DNA from 3 places in the Bacillus sp. LR_5 genome. Region 3 is predicted to be linked to each of the others. Evidence: riboswitches for the same ligand, from Rfam matches in the RefSeq annotation. Region 3 holds a riboswitch; each other region holds the start of a gene.

Region 1 (2,264 bases), on a different contig from region 3:
AATAGAAATACATGTCCGGACTGAATGCCGTCGCAAGCCTCCGGATATAGACCTTTTAAACAAAGGGCGAGCGAGCTTTTACCGCATCCGCTCGGTCCTAATAATAAAACACATTCTCCTTTTTGAAGCTCAAACGAAATGTCTTGAAAAACCGGTTTCTCGTCTTCTTCATAAGAGAAGCTGAGCTGCTCAACCGTCAGAAGCTCATCAAAGGCTTGCATGTTCTGACGCCCGCTTCCTTTTCTTTTTCAGTTCCTTTCCGAGTGCCATTCCGTTTAACACACCTGTATAAGCGAGAGAGTCGCTGACAGCTTTTCCGAGAAGCCCCGCCAAAAGCGCGCCGGAAATGAGGCGGATCACAAGCATAATGAGCAGATAACCTGGTGAATAGGCTGCATAGCCAGAAACAAAGAGATCATAGAAAAAGCTGGCTACTGAAGACCCCATACCGGCCAGCATAAGGATAGGGAGAGAGTATGCTTTCCAGCGTGTTGCAAGAAATACAGCCTCAGCCCCGAGCCCTTGAACAATGCCAATCACGATGACCATCGGGCCAGACGGATTTCCCAGCAGGCACTCAACGAGAGCGGCAATGATTTCAGAAACGAGCGCCGCACCCGGTTTTTGAATCATGTACGCGGCGATCACAGAAACGATAAACCAAATGCCGTAAATCGGTTCATAGGCGATTGGCCCAAACATACCTGCAAGCACGTTTCCGAAATGTGTAAATAATAAATAAACAACGGCAAATACGATACTGATAACGGACATGATGACAATTTCTTTTACTTTCCAGCTTTTCATTTTATCCCTGCTTTCTGTTTTTTCTTGATGGACTGTTAGCCGAAAGATTCACAGTCATGGTGATATGGTTTGTTTGCTGCTCGGCCATGCGGAAAACGGCTTCCAATGTGCTGAATACGTCATGCGCATCCCCGTCAAGCTCGCTCGCGTAATGGACACTCTGTACGAAAGTGCCTTGGGCTTTTGCAATGTCGACAGCCTTCATAATCAATCCCATATAATCCGGCTCGTTCATTGGATAAAGGGCAAATTGGCACGGCGCTTCCGCCTTCAAGCCTCGGACAGCATCTTCATTGACACGCTTATCGCCTTTGGAAAGATATGTATCCCCCTGTGTGTCACCCGGGCATCCAATGGAAAACGTGCCGTTCATGACGATGTGTTTTTCGCTGTTTGCTGCATGAAGGTAAATGGCTTTTGCAGCATCGAATACATGATCAATCGATCCGCGTAACACCGTGCTGATATGGTCGGTTTTCGTCCAAACCTTGGATGTATCTGTTTTTTTCAGCGCAGACTTGATCACACTGATAAAATCATCCGTCATCGGATATAAAGAGAAGCGAAAACCGGCGATTCTGCTTGTACCGCAAATATGTTCCATTTCTCCGACCTCCTGTTTTTTTGGTAAAATAAAAAACTGCATATCCTAAGGGAATATGCAGTCATAGATCGATTAAGCGCACAAAAAAATACACCATTCGGTCAACCTGCACTTCCCCACGCTGGTATTATCCAGATCGGGTCATAAGGGATCAAAGCGCGTTTCTTTCGCGCTTTATCTCAGCCAAAACAGCACCCCTAGTGCTTTCCGTATACAATTTTTTATTTTGACATCATAATAGATGATAAGAATCATTTTGTAAACAACGAAATCATTTTTTTCATATAGGGACAGGAGAGGATGATCACATTTGGACAAAGGACACATATTAATTGTGGAAGATGAAGAAAAAATCGCCAGGGTTCTGCAGCTTGAATTGGAATATGAAGGATACGGCGTGACCATTAAACACAATGGAACAGAAGGTCTTGAGGCGGCCGCGGAAGGCGGGCATTCCTTGGTGCTTCTTGATGTCATGCTGCCGGGGCTTAGCGGACTGGAAGTGCTGCGCCGCTTGAGAAAAACGGATTCGCAGACACCGGTCATATTATTAACGGCGCGAGACAGCATTCCTGATAAGGTAACAGGTCTGGATATCGGTGCGAATGACTATGTCACCAAGCCGTTTGAAATCGAGGAATTACTTGCGAGAATCAGGGCGGCGCTGCGGCAAAATGGAACAAAAACGGAAGATATCGGCACCTTTCTTACATATGACGATTTGCGGGTGAACGAAAAAACCCGTGAAGTGAGACGCGGAGACAAAGAGGTGGAATTAACGCCGCGGGAATTTGATCTACTCGTCTATATGCTAAAGCATCCGCAGCAAGTGCTGACACGGGAGCAAATTCTA
Region 2 (2,264 bases), on a different contig from region 3:
AACTTGTTCAGCAGCTGGATTCATTCGGCTACGGGTTCTTAATTCCGATTTTCTTTGTGATGGTCGGTGTGAAGCTGGATATATGGACCCTTTTCCAAGATCCGAAAATATTAATCATGATTCCGCTTCTGCTTCTGGCGTTGTTAGTCAGCAAAATCATTCCTGTCCTGTACTTGAAGAAGTGGTATGATAACCGAACTGTTTTGGCATCTGGTTTCCTGCTGACATCAACGCTTTCGCTCGTGATTGCCGCTGCGACAATCGGTCAGCAGCTTCACGTGATCAGCGCAAATATGTCAGGAGCGCTGACGTTAGTAGCCGTCATTGCCAGTATTTTTTCGCCGGTCTTCTTTAAAAAATTGTACAAACGGGAGGAGCAGCCGGAGGAGAAAAAGACGATTACGTTTATCGGTGCAAACCAAATGACATTGCCTGTTACTCTTGAACTGCCGGAGGAAGAGTATGATGTGCGTGTTGTACACGTATACCAAGAGAATGCGGAGGAAAAGCTGTCAGAATCAGTATTTACTGTCGAAACGATTTCTGACTATGAACACGAGACGCTTGAGTCACTCGGCATTTTTGATACGGATATCCTCGTTGTTGCGACAGGGAATGAAGACATGAATGCGGACATTGCATTACTTGCAAAAGAAAAAGGCACAGAAAGAATCATTGCCAGCGTAGGATCACCGGAGAATGAAGCAGCTCTGAAGGAGCAGGGAATCAGCATCTTTTCTATTTTGTTGTCAACAAAAACACTGCTTCGCGCTCTGATAGAAGCGCCTGGAGTCATGAGGCTTCTCACGAACCAGGAGTCTTCGCTGTATCAAATTAATATGGAAAACAGCACTTACGACGGTGTGATTTTGCGGGAATTCCCTTTAACAGGCGACGTCATCTTTGTCAGGATTTTCAGAGGTGTGGATAGCATCGTTCCACATGGGGACACAAGGCTGAAACTGGGAGACCGCTTAATTGTTACCGGATCTCGCGGGTACGTAACGGAGCTTAAGAAAACATTAGAAGGATAAACCTTGACCAAATAGGGATTCGTGTTAATATAGAGGTGCAGAACAATTCAATATGTATTCGTATAACCACTAGGGGTGTCCTTCATAAGGGCTGAGATAAAAGTGTGACTTTTAGACCCTCATAACTTGAACAGGTTCAGACCTGCGTAGGGAAGTGGAGCGGTATTTGTGTTATTTTACTATGCCAATTCCAAACCACTTTTCCTTGCGGGAAAGTGGTTTTTTTATTTATCAGACAGGGGGAATGACGTGTGAAGTTTTCAGAAGAATGCCGCAGTGCAGCCGCAGAATGGTGGGAGGGGAGTTTTGTCCATCCGTTCGTTCAGGGAATCGGTGATGGAACGCTTCCGATTGACCGTTTTAAATACTACGTGCTTCAGGATTCTTATTATTTAACGCATTTTGCGAAGGTGCAATCGTTTGGCGCCGCTTATGCGAAGGACCTTTATACAACGGGACGGATGGCAAGCCACGCCCAAGGTACATATGAGGCGGAAATGGCGCTTCATCGCGAGTTTGCGGAGCTGTTGGAAATCAGTGAGGAAGAGCGTAAGGCGTTTAAGCCGTCTCCTACGGCATACTCTTATACATCCCATATGTACCGTTCGGTTTTGAGCGGGAATTTTGCTGAGATCTTAGCTGCCCTGCTGCCATGCTACTGGCTTTATTACGAGGTAGGTGAGAAATTGCTGCATTGTGATCCGGGGCATCCGATTTATCAGAAGTGGATCGGCACATACGGCGGTGACTGGTTCAGACAGCAGGTCGAAGAGCAAATCAATCGGTTTGATGAGCTGGCGGAAAACAGCACGGATGAAGTGCGCGCCAAGATGAAAGAGAATTTTGTTATTTCCAGCTTCTATGAATATCAATTTTGGGGAATGGCCTATCGAAAAGAAGGCTGGTCCGACCGCGGCATAAAAGAGGTGGAGGAATTTGGAGCTTCACGCCATAACTGATGACTGCAAGCCGGTTGAAGAGTTAGCGAGAGCCATCATAGCTATTCGGAATGAAGTTGATTTTATACACATTCGGGAACGGTCAAAATCGGCGGCCGACATTTTGAAACTGCTCGGGCTTATTTCCGAAGGCGGTGTTGATAAGCGAAAACTGGTCATGAATGGGCGGGTGGATATTGCGCTTTTTTCTACGATTCATCGCGTGCAGCTGCCGAGCAGCAGCTTTTCGCCGAAGCAGGTCAGAGCCAGATTTCCTCACCTTCATATCGGT
Region 3 (2,264 bases):
GTACAAAGTTTTATGAAAATTAAAACAATTATAAAAGGCAATAAAGAGGAGGACCACGATGATTTTGCAGCTTGACAATGTTTCACTAAAACGGAATGGGAAATGGATACTGAGAGATATTCATTGGAAGGTGGAAGAAAAGGAAAATTGGGTGCTTTACGGCCTAAATGGCGCCGGGAAGACAGCGCTGTTAAATATGCTTTGCTCATATTATTTTCCAACATCAGGCGAGATGCAGGTGCTTGGCCATGAATTTGGCAAAACAGAGCTTGGGGAAAAGCTCAGACGTAAAATTGGCCTCGTCTCAGCAGCTCTTCAGCAAAAATTGTATCCGGCAGATTCAGCCTTTGAAATTGCTTTGAGCGGAGCTTACGCTTCGATTGGGTTATATGAAACGCCAAGTAAGGAAACCAGGGAAAAAGCGATAGGTTTGTTAGAGGACTTGGGAGCAATTGAATATGCCGATCGCCGCTATGAAACCCTTTCTCAAGGGGAAAAACAAAGAGCGTTGATTGCTAGAGCACTAATGGCCGATCCGGAGTTGCTGATACTGGATGAACCAGTCACAGGACTGGATTTTATTGCCCGGGAAAAGCTGTTAGATACGATTACATACATTGCAAACAAAGAAAATGCACCATCTATCCTTTATGTGACTCATCATGCTGAAGAAATTTTGCCTGTCTTTGATAAAGCCCTATTATTAAAACAGGGAGAGGTCTTTGAATCCGGAGAAATAAAGGAAATGCTTACTGATCAAATACTTTCCGCTTTTTTTGATACGCCAATCCATGTATTATGGAATCAGGATCGGCCGTTTTTAACAAGAGCTGAGCCGATAACGAATGCCTGACAAACATATATAGATTCATCCTAGGGGTGCTTTGCGAAGCTGAGAGAGACTTTGTCTCAACCCTTTTGACCTGATCTGGATCATGCCAGCGGAGGGAAGCGGTGAAAAGCGGAGTACATCGGACTCCGTTTGTTTTTATTAAGCCGTTTCATCACATTTGAAACGGCTTTTTTGATTTTAAAGAATAGGAGCGGATTTACATTGGATCAACAAATAGACTCTTTGCAAAAAAAAGTGGAAGAACATAAGGAGGAGCTTATTCAGCTTGCGAAAACGCTGATTTCTTATCAAACACCCGCTCCGCCTGCAAGAAATACAGAGGGCATTCAGTCTTGGATTGCGGGATATTTAAATGAATTGGGATTCTCGATCGACAAATGGGATGTGTACCCTGGCGATCCCAATGTTGTAGGGAAGCTAAAAGGAACAGATTCAGCAGATTATTATAGCCTGATTATCAATGGCCATGTAGATGTGGCAGAGGTAAAAGAGGATGAAGAATGGGAGCATGATCCATTTCATCCAATTGAAAAAAACGGTCTCTTAATCGGGCGGGGCGCTTCCGATATGAAGGGCGGAATGGCGTGTGTGCTGTTTGCTGTCAAATTGATTCGTGAAGCAGGCATTGAACTTCCCGGTGATCTGATTCTGCAATCGGTTATTGGGGAGGAAGTTGGAGAAGCCGGCACACTTGAATGCTGCAAGAGGGGCTACCACGCTGATTTTGCAATTGTCGCGGATACGAGCGATATGCATATTCAAGGCCAAGGCGGTGTCATTACAGGCTGGATCGAAATCAAAAGCAGTCAAACATTTCATGATGGAACGAGACGGAATATGATTCACGCAGGCGGAGGAACATTCGGAGCAAGCGCAATTGAAAAAATGGCAAAAATCATTGGGGGGCTCGGTGAACTTGAGCGCCACTGGTCTATTATGAAAAGTTATCCCGGTTTTAAACCAGGCACAAATACGATTAACCCGGCAGTTATAGAAGGCGGCAGACATGCGGCTTTTATAGCGGACGAATGCCGGTTGTGGATCACAGTCCATTTTTATCCGAATGAAACCCATGACCAAGTGGCAGCGGAAATAGAAGATTACGTCAATCGGCTGAGTGACAGTGATATTTGGCTTAGGGAAAACCGCCCTGTATTCAAGTGGGGAGGCTCATCTATGATAGAAGACAGAGGAGAAATTTTTCCGGCATTGGAAGTTGACCCTGGCCACCCAGGCGTCTTAGCGCTAACTGCCTCTCATGAGAAAGTGAAACGGGAGTGTCCAATTATTGACGTTTCTCAATCAGTTACAGATGGCGGATGGCTGTATGATGCCGGTATTCCATGCGTAATATACGGTCCTGGAGATCTGCACAATGCACACTCTGTGAACGAGAAGGTATCGATTGAGC

Evidence for each region. A riboswitch is a leader RNA that binds a small molecule or an ion and turns the genes downstream of it on or off. The one in region 3 is predicted to bind thiamine pyrophosphate.
Region 1: linked by a shared signal. The riboswitch ahead of thiU (HMP/thiamine ABC transporter substrate-binding protein ThiU) and the one ahead of ylmB (N-formyl-4-amino-5-aminomethyl-2-methylpyrimidine deformylase) in region 3 are both predicted to bind thiamine pyrophosphate.
Region 2: linked by a shared signal. The riboswitch ahead of tenA (thiaminase II) and the one ahead of ylmB (N-formyl-4-amino-5-aminomethyl-2-methylpyrimidine deformylase) in region 3 are both predicted to bind thiamine pyrophosphate.

The regions. Positions count from the first base shown of each region.
Region 1 covers NZ_JAVAXX010000216.1:3,178-5,441, forward strand. The annotation lists gene RAC86_RS28245 (ABC transporter ATP-binding protein) at 1-221, opposite strand, end outside; gene RAC86_RS28250 (ECF transporter S component) at 208-807, opposite strand; gene thiU (HMP/thiamine ABC transporter substrate-binding protein ThiU) at 809-1,411, opposite strand; TPP riboswitch at 1,508-1,620, opposite strand; gene ykoG (two-component system response regulator YkoG) at 1,722-2,264, shown strand, end outside.
Region 2 covers NZ_JAVAXX010000002.1:4,332-6,595, forward strand. The annotation lists gene RAC86_RS00815 (monovalent cation:proton antiporter family protein) at 1-1,034, shown strand, start outside; TPP riboswitch at 1,096-1,204, shown strand; gene tenA (thiaminase II) at 1,286-1,993, shown strand; gene tenI (thiazole tautomerase TenI) at 1,971-2,264, shown strand, end outside.
Region 3 covers NZ_JAVAXX010000047.1:21,272-23,535, reverse strand. The annotation lists gene RAC86_RS12490 (ABC transporter ATP-binding protein) at 59-853, shown strand; TPP riboswitch at 866-967, shown strand; gene ylmB (N-formyl-4-amino-5-aminomethyl-2-methylpyrimidine deformylase) at 1,055-2,264, shown strand, end outside.